3 regions of the Hungatella sp. SB206 genome follow, and region 2 is predicted to be linked to each of the others. Evidence: a T-box and tRNA genes for the amino acid it is inferred to sense, from the RefSeq annotation. Region 2 holds a T-box; the other regions hold tRNA genes.

The links. The T-box of region 2 lies ahead of proS (proline--tRNA ligase). A T-box ahead of a tRNA ligase gene usually reads a tRNA of that ligase, here a tRNA-Pro.
Region 1: it has a tRNA-Pro gene. The T-box ahead of proS (proline--tRNA ligase) is inferred to sense a tRNA for this amino acid. The anticodon was not compared.
Region 3: it has a tRNA-Pro gene. The T-box ahead of proS (proline--tRNA ligase) is inferred to sense a tRNA for this amino acid. The anticodon was not compared.

What each region holds. Positions count from the first base shown of each region.
Region 1 covers NZ_CP096603.1:2,600,812-2,605,265, reverse strand. The annotation lists gene M1L66_RS11310 (bifunctional diguanylate cyclase/phosphodiesterase) at 1-888, opposite strand, end outside; gene M1L66_RS11305 (chemotaxis protein CheW) at 896-1,291, opposite strand; gene M1L66_RS11300 (hypothetical protein) at 1,371-1,784, opposite strand; gene M1L66_RS11295 (DUF3298 and DUF4163 domain-containing protein) at 1,940-2,590, shown strand; tRNA gene M1L66_RS11290 (tRNA-Pro) at 2,738-2,811, shown strand; tRNA gene M1L66_RS11285 (tRNA-Ala) at 3,001-3,073, shown strand; gene M1L66_RS11280 (hypothetical protein) at 3,313-3,909, opposite strand; gene M1L66_RS11275 (hypothetical protein) at 3,916-4,454, opposite strand, start outside.
Region 2 covers NZ_CP096603.1:831,625-836,078, reverse strand. The annotation lists gene M1L66_RS03775 (spore coat protein CotS) at 1-219, opposite strand, end outside; gene M1L66_RS03770 (CCA tRNA nucleotidyltransferase) at 361-1,593, opposite strand; gene proS (proline--tRNA ligase) at 1,666-3,099, opposite strand; T-box leader at 3,414-3,615, opposite strand; gene M1L66_RS03760 (ABC transporter substrate-binding protein) at 3,848-4,454, opposite strand, start outside.
Region 3 covers NZ_CP096603.1:3,585,018-3,589,471, forward strand. The annotation lists gene M1L66_RS15665 (hypothetical protein) at 14-253, opposite strand; gene M1L66_RS15670 (hypothetical protein) at 223-459, opposite strand; gene M1L66_RS15675 (heavy metal translocating P-type ATPase) at 702-2,960, shown strand; gene M1L66_RS15680 (metal-sensing transcriptional repressor) at 2,985-3,290, shown strand; gene M1L66_RS15685 (heavy-metal-associated domain-containing protein) at 3,334-3,528, shown strand; tRNA gene M1L66_RS15690 (tRNA-Pro) at 3,614-3,687, shown strand; tRNA gene M1L66_RS15695 (tRNA-Glu) at 3,714-3,785, shown strand; gene M1L66_RS15700 (N-acetylmuramoyl-L-alanine amidase family protein) at 3,922-4,454, shown strand, end outside.

The sequences.
Region 1 (4,454 bases), 1.8 Mb from region 2:
CGTTTTTCTCAGCTTCTGGCGTTCCGCTATGACCGGATCCAGAATCTCCAGTTCGCAGATTCGGTTGCAGGCCAGCACCTTCCGGTTCCGAAAAAGCTCCAGATACCGTTCTGCAATGAGGCCTGGTATCGTCTTTAAATTATCGTTACGGACCATCGGCTCCTCTTCCATCCAGGAAGAGGTAATCTCATAGTCCTTCCCTCCGGATTTGCGCTCCAGAATATAGGCCTCACCGCATCCATAATAGGCACATATCCGTTTCAATCCCATTTCGATGGGGCATTCCTGTTTTCCGGGCAGAAAATGATCCATAATTTTGCGGATAAAATCCATGTCGGCTTTTCCGCTGTCCTCTATGTACTCAGGTATGGGGCGGATCGAATACGCCGGATCGATTTCCGCGTCCCCCGTCTCTATTTTTCCGCACACCTCTGTAAAACAGAGGAACTTCTCTTCCTGCTTTGCACGCGCCAGCTCCGCCTTTGCCCTCTTTAGCAGAGAGTCGTAAGTCTGTCCCTGTCCGTCTGTCAGCGTGCCTCCCGCCGTCATGTACAGTTTCGTTTCCCGCTCCAGGCTGGTACGGACACTGTTCATGGAAGAGACCGCATCTTCACGGCTGCGGCATCCCAGAAGAAAGATGAGAAAGCAGTTTTCGCCCACTCTCGCCACAAGATCCGTCCGCCTCAGGGTACACTGCAAAAGGAAGGCCACCTGCTTCACAGAGGCCTCCGGAAGTTTCGTCCCACCGTTTGACGCCTCCAAAAGAAAAAGGCCGTCGCCTCCCCAGTTCTCCGCTTCCTTCAAGTATTCATTAATCATCACTTCAGCCGCCGCTTCTGTCCACGTATTGGTCAGACGGTCCAGCCGTTTTTCTCTGTTTGAAACCATGACCCGTTCAATTCCTCTCTTTATTAAGAAACCGTTCTATATCCATCACGAAGGCCCAGCATCCGGAGGAATCAAGATACACCGCCTGCGTCAAAAAATCATTCTTCTCTCCGATCACTTCCTCAGGAAGCTTAAATATTCTGTCGTCCGGGACTTCAAATACGCCGTCCACACGGTCAGCCAAAAGGGCCGGAAGACCGTCCTCCACCTCCAGAAGGACCGCGTACTCCCGTTCCCGGTTGTCCCCCCACGAAGCTCCAACCGAATAAATCTCAGCCTCACACCCGTTAAATGTAATCGTTTTCTCCTGTCCCGCATTCCCCTGAACAATATGGCGTACCAGTTTCAGCGGAATCAAAAAAAAAGCGCCCTCTGACTCAAAACATAAAAATGTTTCCACCATAAGGCACCTCCTTCGCATCTTTCACATTTGTATATACTATTTAATATATTAACGCATAATGCATGAAAAAGCAAGGTTATTACACCTCTTTTGCCTCCAGCATCCAACCTTCCAGACTGAGTTTGAAACGCTTACGGAACAGGTGTGAAATCCACCAGACCGAAACAGCGGCCACCGCCGCCATCACCAGCAAAAATGTCCCAAAATCCATCCATCTGCCATAGGATGTCACAAACACCAGGGAAACCAGAATCGTCAAAATACTGACCACCGCGATCTTCCGTTCCACACGCATCTTCTCCCATCGGTTCTTGACCAGACGGTCTTTCCGTTTTTCCTCCGGCTCCGGACCGGACAGTTCTTCCTTTACTCCGTTTAAGGTTTCCTCATATATCTTTCTGGCATCCTTGTCGTAGTAATCAGAACAATTTTTCTTTATCTCTCTTAATCCGTTCCATATGATTTTCATAATATCCTTTGCCGACGTAAACATGTCCACCCTCCTTTTTTTCTATCATACAACAAAATGCCATAAAAAGGAATAAAAAGTAGGTCATCTGGTAAATAATTCCATGATGTCCCAGTCATACTGCATATTTCCATTTTAGCGGCCATATTAATATAGAAATCCTGTTTTATGGAGCCAATATGCAGACCATTACCCAAAGAGTACTGTCGGACACCGTATACAGCAAAGGGACTGCCGTACTCACTTATACGATCCGTTATCCTTACTTCACCACAACCTGCTCCGAGGCAGCCGCCTTAAGTATCAATGCGTTTTATTCCACCGCCGCCCGAAAGACGGAGGAGTACTGCCGCACAGTCCTGGCTTCCCAGGCCTCCGTTCAGGCAGAATACGCAAAGAAAGACAACTATCCGTTTTTCGGATATGAGTTCATAAGCGCTTATACCGTCACCTGGAATTCCGGATGCATGACAAGCCTCTATACCGATCAGTATACCTATACAGGAGGCGCACACGGAAGCACGATACGGACCTCGGATACCTGGGATTTCAGCAGCGGCAGATACTTGACACTGGCCGATTTCTATCCCCACAATCCAGCTTACCGGGAAGGCATCTTCCGGATTCTGGATCAGCAGGTAAAGGCACGGCAGAAGGACTCTCCTTCCGCTTATTTTGACGATTACCCGACTCTGATTCGATCCACCTTCAAACCGGAGAGCTTCTTTGTAACACCCAAGGGGATTGTCATCTATTTCCAGCAATACGACATCGCCCCCTACTCAACCGGAATCCCCGAATTTTTGATTCCATTTAAAAAAAGCCGGTAATGCCCGTAATAGCAGGCAAAACGGAACTTTTTCCAGGCAGGCCTCTTCCAACTGGTTTCACTTTTTAAATTTTTCTTTCATTTTCCACTTGCAAATTCTACCAAAAAGTGTTATTATATGTTTCGTTCGCTTCTAAGCGTATCATATCGAGGCGTGGCTCAGTTTGGTAGAGCGCTGCGTTCGGGACGCAGAGGTCGCAAGTTCGAATCTTGTCGCCTCGATGATAAAAAGTGCAGGATATCTTTCATAGAAATCCTGCATTTTTTTTATTTTTACTATTCTTATTTTTATTCCATTTTAGTTTCATTCGGCTCCATTGCAGGCTAAAATTTCAAAAATCGGAAAAATCAGAAAAAAAGTGTAAATTAGTGATTGCAAATTTTTTATCTTTTTGCTATAATAGCGGACATGGGGGTATAGCTCAGCTGGGAGAGCGCTTGAATGGCATTCAAGAGGTCATGGGTTCGAATCCCACTATCTCCATGAGTCATATGCTGGAAGTCTTGATTGTACAAGATTTTCAGCATATTTTTTTGTTTAAATGCAGTATTTATTCCATTTTGTCCTGCTCTTCACCGATATATGGAGGTAACGCCAATGCCGCATCACAGAAAGAAAACCATTGCTCAAATGCAGAATGAATGCAGCTCTGAACAGGAATACGGTTCCTGCCTGGACTGCGGGGATTATGCCTGCTGCGAATACGATCAGGTCGCAAATGTCTATGTATTTTCCTGCCATAACGAGGATTGTCCGCACCACTGGCCGCCCTGTAACACGCCGCGTATCGAAGATGCTCCGGACTGGTTCGCCTGGCCCAGGCCGTAGCAAGGCCGTCTTAGGTCCTCGGTCAATCCTTTGGTCAACCCGTTCACCGTTTCAGCCAGCCGCCCAAACTCGCCTATATTCTTCAACATGGGAATGTGGAGAAATACAATTTCCACATCGATCTGTCTCTCTTTAATCTCCCTCATAACGTGGTAATACAGATGATTGCAATAACTTGTTCCTGCATGCTCAGACAACTTCACCCGGCAGGTTCCTGCACAGAGTCTCTCAATCTGCGCAACAGGGAACCGTGTGGTCAGAATATCCTCTCCTGCCCTAGCCTGCAGTTCCACAGAAATCGCATTTTTCAATCCCGGTTTTTGGCCAAATGCCAGGATCCGGTCGCCCGGTTCCAACACATCGATAATCTGTTTTACACATATCATTTTATCATTTTTTAAGTAAATCTTTTGATCCCCTGCATTAACACAGTCAAGCAGTCTCTTGGAGCTGTTATCCTCTCCCTCAAATCCCGCAAGAATTACCCGCATGTATTTCTACCTCCCGCCATCCCCGTAATGCAGCTCCGCTTCCTCCCATATTTTCTGCCACTCCTCCGATTCCGGTTCCCCGAGATTGTACGTCTCTAAGTCTTCACTTCGTGGATACGCATTCCGGAACGCCTGGGCAATGGCTTCATCCCTGCTGATCAGCAGTGTAAGCGCACTGTCCCACGCCACGATCTCAATATCAGCCATTGGATGCTGAATGGAAATCGGATTTTTCCAGAAACCGGTGTATCCGTCCGCATACGGCAGTCCATAGCTTATCACCTGGTGCAGCCGCACCTCTTTCTTAAATCCCGACAGGACGCCCCAGTACCATGGATAATCCTGCTGCCGGACAATCTCCTCCAGCCGCTCCCCCGGCACCCAAAAGAACGCTTCCCTGCCTAAGTTCCCACCATACGGCTCCAGCGCCTCCGGATAATTTTCATACCCCGTTATCAGCCAGTTCCGTTCCACGACAGCCGGGATAATCGCAGAGAATACCCCGGAAAAATACGAGTAGGCTCTCTCTCCCTTTCTCAGAATCA
Region 2 (4,454 bases):
CTCACGGTTTCTCACATAACGGTCCACAAAAGGGTGCCAGGCCTCTTCCAGCTGTGTAAACACCTGGTCTTCGAAATCCAGCCGTTTTATGGTCCCTTTATATTCTCTGAGAAGCTTCAGGCCCTGGTTTGTCTCACACAGCCAGGCGCCGCGGCCGCGTCTCACATCCAGAATTTCAAGCTCATACTGCGAAAGCACCTCTGTGTATTTCTCTATCACAACCACCCCTCCAACTCTTAGCTCATCGGCTACTTCTAGGGTATGAGTGGCGGGACGGAAATATACGTGAAAAAAGAAAGTTTGGCCCCTGCTTCCACTGCTGTTTTTACACAGCCGCGGCCGCAGGGGCCAAACTCCTTCTCATGATTCTTTTATCCCATTTTCCAATCCGGCGGCGCGCAGCAGATACGCTCTCTCGTTGCACTCCGGCCGCTCCAGCACCTGTTCCATCAGCGCATTCAGCGTCTTCCCAAGCGCCGGTCCCGGCTTCATACCGGCCGCCATCAGATCACGGCCATCCACAGCCAGTTCCTTTAAGTTCACCGGGTCTCCGGCCCTGCGGATCTCCTCCGCCAGTGCCTTTACCGTCTTTAACGTCTCTCCATAGCCTTCGCCTACTTCTCCGGCAAATACCTCCTGGAAGCAGAGCAGGCTGTCGAAGAGATCGCCGGGAATCTGGTTCATCACCCGCCGGATCGCCGGTTTTTCAGCGGCAATCGGCGTTCTCCACCGGGATACAAGTATTTTTACCCGATCCATGGTGTCACAGTCCATCTTTAAATCCCGCAGTATGTCTGCCGCCGTCTCCCCCTGCTCTCTGCGGAGGAAGCCGGCCCATCTCATATATTTTACAGCGGGAAGACACCCCAGCGGACGCAGCTCGCCTTTGCTCAGCATGGCTGCCTTAAAAAATGGCTCCGATATATAGCGGGAAGCCCCGGTGTCGGAAACTCTCTTCATCTTTTCCGGATGGCCGGACAGCAACAACTTCGTAAGCTCCGTCGCGATACGCTCTTTGCTCACCTTTTCCAGGTTGGGTGCGATCAGGGAAATCGCCTCGTACGTCTCGTCCTCAATCCGGAAATCCAGCTGTGCGGAAAACCGGACTGCCCTCAAAATCCGGAGCGCATCCTCCGTAAAGCGATTCACGGCGCTTCCGACGCACCGGATCACCCGGTTCTCTAAATCCTCCATGCCGCCAAATGCATCCACCAGCCCCTCACGGCCGTTGTAAGCCATGGCGTTGATGGTGAAATCGCGGCGTTTTAAGTCTTCTAAAAGGCTGGTGGTAAAATCTACGGATTTCGGATGGCGCCCATCCTCATACTCACCGTCTACCCGGTACGTGGTCACTTCATAGCCCTGCCGGTTAAGCATCACCGTAACCGTGCCATGCTGGATCCCCGTATCGATCGTCCGGCTGAAAATGGCCTTCACTTCCTCTGGCTTCGCCGAGGTGGTGATATCCCAGTCCTCCGGCTCTTTTCCCAGCAGGCTGTCGCGGACGCACCCACCCACAACATACGCCTCAAATCCGTGCTCATTCAGTTTATCAATGATCTGCTCCGCGTCCGCCGGAACCCGTATTTCTATCCCCATGCCATCATCTCATTTCTATAATTATAGGCGTATCAAAACAGCCGTATGGCTGAATCGACGCATGCATTAATATGCGCGGCCCCAGTATACCATCTTCGTCGCCGGCTTTCCGCAGCAGATACACGTATCGGAAAGTTTCTCCTGCTTAAATGGCATACAGCGTGAAGTCGCTCCTGTCAGTTCCTTGATCTTGTCTTCACATTCCTGGCATCCGCACCACATGGCTTTTACAAAGCCCGGTTTCTCTTCAATCGTCTTTGTAAATGTATCAAAATCAGTCGCCTCATACGTATGGGCCTCACGGTGTGCCAGTGCGCGCTCGTACATATCGTGCTGGATGGTATCGAGCAGTTCTCCAACCTTCTGACCGATCTCCTCCAGGGAAACGGCGGTCTTCTCATGGGTATCGCGGCGAACCAGAATGGCCTGGCCTGCCTCAATATCCTTCGGTCCGATCTCCACGCGGATCGGAATACCGCGCATCTCAGATTCAGCGAATTTCCATCCCGGGCTCTTGTCGGTGTCATCCACCTTCACACGGTATCCGGACAGCACGGATTTGATCTCGGCCGCCTTCTCCAGAACGCCTTCCTTCGACTGCTGGATCGGTACGATCATCACCTGGACCGGTGCGATTCTCGGTGGCAGCACGAGGCCGTTGTCATCGCCGTGCACCATGATGATGCCGCCGATCAGACGGGTGCTCATGCCCCAGGAGGTCTGGTGTACGTACTGCAGCTTGTTCTCTTTATCAGAATACTGGATTTCAAAGGCTTTTGCAAATCCATCGCCAAAGTTATGGCTCGTTCCAGACTGAAGCGCCTTGCCGTCGTGCATCAGCGCCTCGATCGTGTAGGTAGCTTCTGCTCCGGCGAATTTCTCCTTGTCGGTCTTCTGGCCGCGGATAACCGGCATGGCCAGGACTTCCTCGCAGAAATCGGCGTAGAGATTTAACATCTGCTCGGTTCTTGCCTGCGCGTCCTCTGCTGTGGCATGAGCCGTATGGCCCTCCTGCCATAAGAACTCGCGGGAACGTAAGAACGGTCTCGTCGTCTTCTCCCAGCGCACAACGGAACACCACTGGTTATATACCTTCGGCAGATCGCGGTAAGAATGAATGTCCCTCGCATAAAAATCACAGAACAGAGTCTCTGAAGTCGGTCTCACACAGAGACGCTCTGTAAGCGGCTCCAGACCGCCATAGGTCACCCATGCCACCTCCGGCGCGAACCCTTCCACGTGATCCTTTTCCTTCTCAAGAAGACTCTCCGGAATAAACATCGGCATGTATACATTTTCCACGCCAACCTCTTTAAATCTTCCGTCCAGTTCCTTCTGGATATTCTCCCAGATCGCGTAACCGGCCGGTTTGATGACCATACAGCCCTTTACGCTGGAATAGTCGATGAGTTCTGCTTTCTTCACCACATCGGTATACCACTGGGCGAAGTCCACATCCATTGATGTGATTGCTTCTACTAACTTTTTGTCCTTTGCCATAACAATTCTCCTTTACCTTTTAAATTTACGTATTTTCCTGTCAATAGAGTCCGGCAAGCCGGACTCCTGCGCCGGAGCGCGGCTGCCTCAGCAGCCATATTTCCCTGGCGCGGAGTGTGCATCCTGCCCGGAGGGCTTTTGTTTCACAGAATGCACCTTCCTGTGAATGGAGTCCGGCAAGCCGGACTCCTGCGCCGGAGCGCGGCTGCCTCAGCAGCCATATTTCCCTGGCGCGGAGTGCGCATCCTGCCCGGAGGGCTTTTGTTTCACAGGATGCACCTTCCTGTGAAACAAAAAGAGCCGCCGATCCCCGGACAAGGGACCGAACAGCTCGGTGGTACCACCCAATTTAGCCACAATTGTGACTCACTTGTATCTCCGATAACGCCGGATATGCGCCGCAGTTTGCTGCGGGACTCCAAGGCAGGTTGGGCGACCATGGGCATGAAGGTCTTCCACCAGTGACCCTCTCTCTGGAATGCATCATCGCTTACTAATCCTCTTCCACGTCTGAAATGTATGTTGTCATGTTAGTTTGTATGGTTGATTTTACGCTATTTGGATTTCTTTGTCAAGGGGAGATCAGAACTTGCTGCTAATACTTGGTTATCGTTCACGGGCTGTGAACTGTAACTCAAACTCTATTTTCATAAGTTTACCATAGATACAAGCGTTTGACAGCTAGATAAAGGAAAAATCCCCGCCTGTCTCTTAAGAAAACAGGCAGGGATAACGCTGTATGCCTCCGCTAGTTGCTCACCTGGCTAATCTGTGCCACAATGCCTTCAATATCCGTCTTCATCTTAGCCACTCCATCATCAAATGGTACACTTTCCGATACAATCGCCTGTAAATCCGGAATAAATACAGTCCCCATGGTCCGGGCCGCCGCATGGTTCGGCTCGCCTCTGACCGCATCTAAGCTCTTCAGGATAATATCATATCCCTTCAAATCTGCATTTGGGTTCTCCACGCCCAGCTTGGGAGAGATGTACCCGCCAAAATTACACCATTTTGCATTGATCTCATCCTGCGTAAAGTATTCCAGGAACTTTGCCGCCGCTTCCACATTCTTACATGTCTGCGTCACGGCCAGGCTCCCTACAGTAGACATGGCGTACTGCCCCGCATCTCCCTTCAGCACAGGACCTGCGGCCCAGTTGAACGTAATATCGGGAGCAAGGCGGCGGTAAAATCCGGCTCCGGCCGATGATAAGACACTTGCAGTGCTGCCGCTCATAAACATTGAATTATTGTCGGAAACACTCAAAGAATCCGCTGGCGTATAACCATTCTGATACCAGTCGGTAAGACGCTTTAACACCTTTTTTCCGGCATCATTATCGATCACTACC
Region 3 (4,454 bases), 2.8 Mb from region 2:
TTTTTGCTGCCAATTATGAAGGGAGAAACCGCAGTGTCTTATTTTTCGTATCCAGCACAGCGCGGCAGCCAACTGGCAGGATGGCGTGATTTTTTCCGTGGCCGAAATCATCGCAGTACGCGACCGGGATGCTGTGTTTCCGGCCGAAACGTTCCAGCCTGCCAAGCAGCAGCTGCGATAAGGTGTCTGAATAGTTGCCGAACAGCAGCCCTGATACCTGATTTATGAAGGAACTCTGCTCAATATGGGACAGATTACATGCTCACTGAGATCATCGGCGCGCTCCGTCTCGCTTGCCGCGTAGCCGTACGTATGCCGGTATAAGCGGCTCTCCGTTTTCACCCGAAAGCCTTTCGCTTCGATCCCGGAGATGATTTTCGCGTAGTCGTCCGGAGTGACGGTATGGCTGGGGAAAATAATTCCGATGGTATCTCCCGGATTCAATGGATTTGCCCACATAATCAATACCTGCTTTCTCATTTGTTTGTTTTTAACGCTTTTGCTGAAACAAGACTGTCTAATTCTACCATGAACCTGAGGTTTCTTCTAGAAGCGCTGCGGAACCTGCCTTTTTATTTCCGAAGATTTCCAGCAAGATTTTCCTTTATTGAGAAATAATATTGACAGATACCATTGACAGGGATAAGAAATCATACTATAATGAATATACCCTATAGGGGTATATGAGAAAGGATGATCTTATGAGAACTGAAGTTTACGATATTGAAGGCATGTCCTGTGCAGCCTGCAGCAGTGCGGTGGAACGGGTCACGAGAAAACTGGAAGGTGTGGAGTCGAGTGACGTGAATCTGACGACGAACAAGATGACCATCACCTACGACGAGACGAAAGTCACTCCGGAGATGATTATGGGGAAGGTAGAGAAGGCCGGATTCGGCGCCTGCCCTCTGGCGGAGGAGAAAGATGTAAAGGCCCAGGAGGAGGAAAACTGGGGAAAGCAGGAGCAGCAGCGCGACACGATGAAGAGACGGCTGATCGTGGCCATCTGTTTTGCGGTTCCGCTTCTGTACATTTCCATGGGCCATATGCTCCCGTTTGAACTTCCGCTTCCGCATTTCCTCCATATGGAAGCCAATCCTTTCAACTATGCGCTGGCACAGCTGATTCTTACGGTTCCAGTGCTTATTGCGGGAAGGAAGTTTTATCTGGTAGGTTTAAGGGCGCTGTTTAAGGGCAATCCGAACATGGATTCCCTGGTGGCGATCGGCACCGGCAGTGCGTTTATCTACAGCCTCTGTATGACGGTTACGATACCGGTGAATCCGATGAACGCCCATCACCTCTATTACGAGTCGGCGGCCGTGGTCGTCACTCTCGTCATGCTGGGCAAATACATGGAGAGCAGAAGCAAGGGCAAGACCTCCGAAGCGATCAGAAAGCTGATGGAGCTGGCTCCGGACACCGCGATTCTCTATGAGGATGGTACGGAACGGGAAGTGGAAACGGCCAGTGTGAGAGTGGGACAGCATGTCCTTATCAAGCCGGGCAGCAGGATACCCCTGGACGGTATCGTGTCGGGCGGCAGCAGCAGCGTGGATGAGTCCATGCTGACAGGAGAGAGCATCCCTGTGGAGAAGCAGGAGGGCGACACCCTGATCGGCGGCAGCATGAATTACAACGGGGCCATGGAGATGGAGGTTACCCATACAGGCGGGGATACCACGCTTTCCAAGATCATTAAGATGATCGAGGACGCACAGGGGAAAAAGGCGCCTATCTCCAAACTGGCAGACAAGGTTGCGGGATACTTCGTTCCGACGGTTATGGGAATCGCACTGGTTGCGGCGCTCCTCTGGTGGCTGTTTGGCGGCAAGGAGCTGTCTTTTGTCCTGACCATCTTTGTGGCGGTTCTGGTTATCGCCTGCCCGTGTGCGCTGGGACTGGCGACACCGACGGCGATCATGGTCGGAACCGGTCTGGGAGCCAGCCATGGAATCCTGATCAAGAGTGGTGAGGCGCTGGAGACCGCTCATAAGGTAGACACTGTCGTATTTGATAAGACGGGTACGATTACGGAAGGGAAGCCGAAGGTCACGGACATCGTGGTTCTGGATCAGACGGAGACCTCCGACGGTCTTCTTAAGCTGGCGGCTGGCTGTGAACAGATGTCGGAGCATCCGCTGGGGCAGGCCATCGTACTGAAGGCCAGAGAACATGGGCTGGAGCTTGCCATGCCGGAGAAATTTGAGAGCGTGACGGGAGCGGGAATCATCGCATCCGTCGGAACGAGCCAGGTAGCCGTGGGTAATGAAAGACTGGTGGAGCAGATGAAGGTATCCATGGGCGATCCCGTGAGAGAGCAGGCCCACCAGATGGCGAACCAGGGAAAGACACCGATGTATCTGATGGTGGATGGCACGTTAAAGGGCATTATCTGTGTAGCCGATACCATTAAGGAGACCAGCGTGGAGGCTGTGGACCAGTTAAAGAGTCTGGGAATCACGGTGTGTATGCTGACGGGAGACAATCAGAAGACAGCGGACTACATCGGCAGGCAGGCCCATATCGACACCGTAATCGCAGAGGTTCTGCCGGAAGATAAGGCCAATGTGGTGGAGTCTTTGCAGAAGCAGGGAAAGACCGTCATGATGGTTGGAGACGGAATCAACGACGCTCCGGCGCTTGTATCCGCGGATGTGGGAACGGCCATCGGTTCAGGAAGCGACATCGCTTTGGAATCCGGCGATATCGTCCTCATGAAATCCGATCTGCGCGACGTCTATAAGGCGGTAAAATTAAGCCGTCTCACGATTCGGAACATCAAACAGAATTTATTCTGGGCATTTTTCTATAACAGTCTGGGTATCCCTGTGGCCGCTGGTGTGCTATACTTATTTGGAGGCCCGCTGTTAAATCCGATGTTTGCCGGATTTGCCATGTCACTCAGTTCGGTCTGCGTGGTGAGCAACGCGCTTCGCTTAAAGACAGTAAAGCTGTAGGGGCATAAGGAATGGAGGTATGATATGGAGGAACGCACATGTGACTGTGCGGTGAAGCACAAGCATCGTCAGGCCGCGGAGGAAAAGGACTTACTGAACCGCTTAAACCGGATCGAAGGCCAGATCCGCGGCATTAAGAGCATGGTGGAAGACGAGCGGTACTGTGTGGACATCTTAACACAGGTATCCGCGGTTCAGGCGGCACTTAACAGCTTCAATAAGGTGCTGCTGTCGAGCCATATCAAGAGCTGTGTCGTGGAACAGATTCAGGACGGCAATTTAGAAGCGGTCGATGAGCTGTGTATGACGATACAGAAGGTTATGAAGTAATTGAACAACCGCAATTCATGAAAAAGAAAAGGAGATAAAGACTATGAAGACTTATCGCTGTGATGAAATGATGTGTAACGGATGTGTATCAAGAATCAAAAAAAGGCTGGATCACGAGGGAATCGGCCACAAAGTGGATTTAGAGACCAAGACCGTAGTGATCGAGGAAGAGAAGGACTACGGAAAAGCAGTGGAAATTCTCGATGATCTGGGCTTTACGGCGGTGGAACAGCAGTAGAATTTTTCTTATATTTTATAAAATTAAAAAAATTCCAAAATATAGTTGACAATCCATCATTTTTATATTATACTACCAAAGGTATCGAGGCGTGGCTCAGTTTGGTAGAGCGCTGCGTTCGGGACGCAGAGGTCGCAAGTTCGAATCTTGTCGCCTCGACGATTTTTGGTTAACATTCGATACGTGGCCTATTGGTCAAGCGGTCAAGACGCCGCCCTCTCACGGCGGAAACCCGAGTTCGATTCTCGGATAGGTCATAAAAAAGCTTTCGGAAAATAAATCCGGAAGCTTTTTTCGTTATTATACAAAATTATGGGCGCGGGAGCCTGATGCAACACCTGTCCCAAAGTTTCATATCCTGTAGTATAAGCTTAAAAAGGAGTCAGCAGCGATATGAAGATATGTTTGGATGCGGGACATCAGGGCCGGTATAACCAGAGCCCGGCAGATCATCGGTATTACGAGTCTGTCATGGTATGGAAACTGCACCTTCTGCAGAAAAAGTATTTGGAAGAGTATGGAATCGAAGTGATCACCACGAGGCGCCGGGAGGATGAGGACAAGGGTCTTTTCGCCAGAGGCGCGGAGTCGAAAGGATGCGATTTGTTCCTGTCCGACCATTCCAACGCGGTGGGAACCGGTGTGAACAATCAGGTGGACTATCCGGCCGCCTACTGCGTCATTAACGGAAGCGCGGATGGGATCGGAATGGCCCTCGCGCAGTGTGTGGAAAAGGTGATGAAGACGAAGCAGCCTGCCAGAATTGAGCACAGAAGAGGACAGAACGGGGATTATTATGGCGTGCTCCGGGGCGCGGTCTCCGTAGGGACTCCAGGGCTTATCTTGGAGCACTCCTTTCATACCAATGCGCAGATAGCCGCATGGCTCTTAAAGGAATCGAATCTGGACCGTCTGGCCAGGGCGGA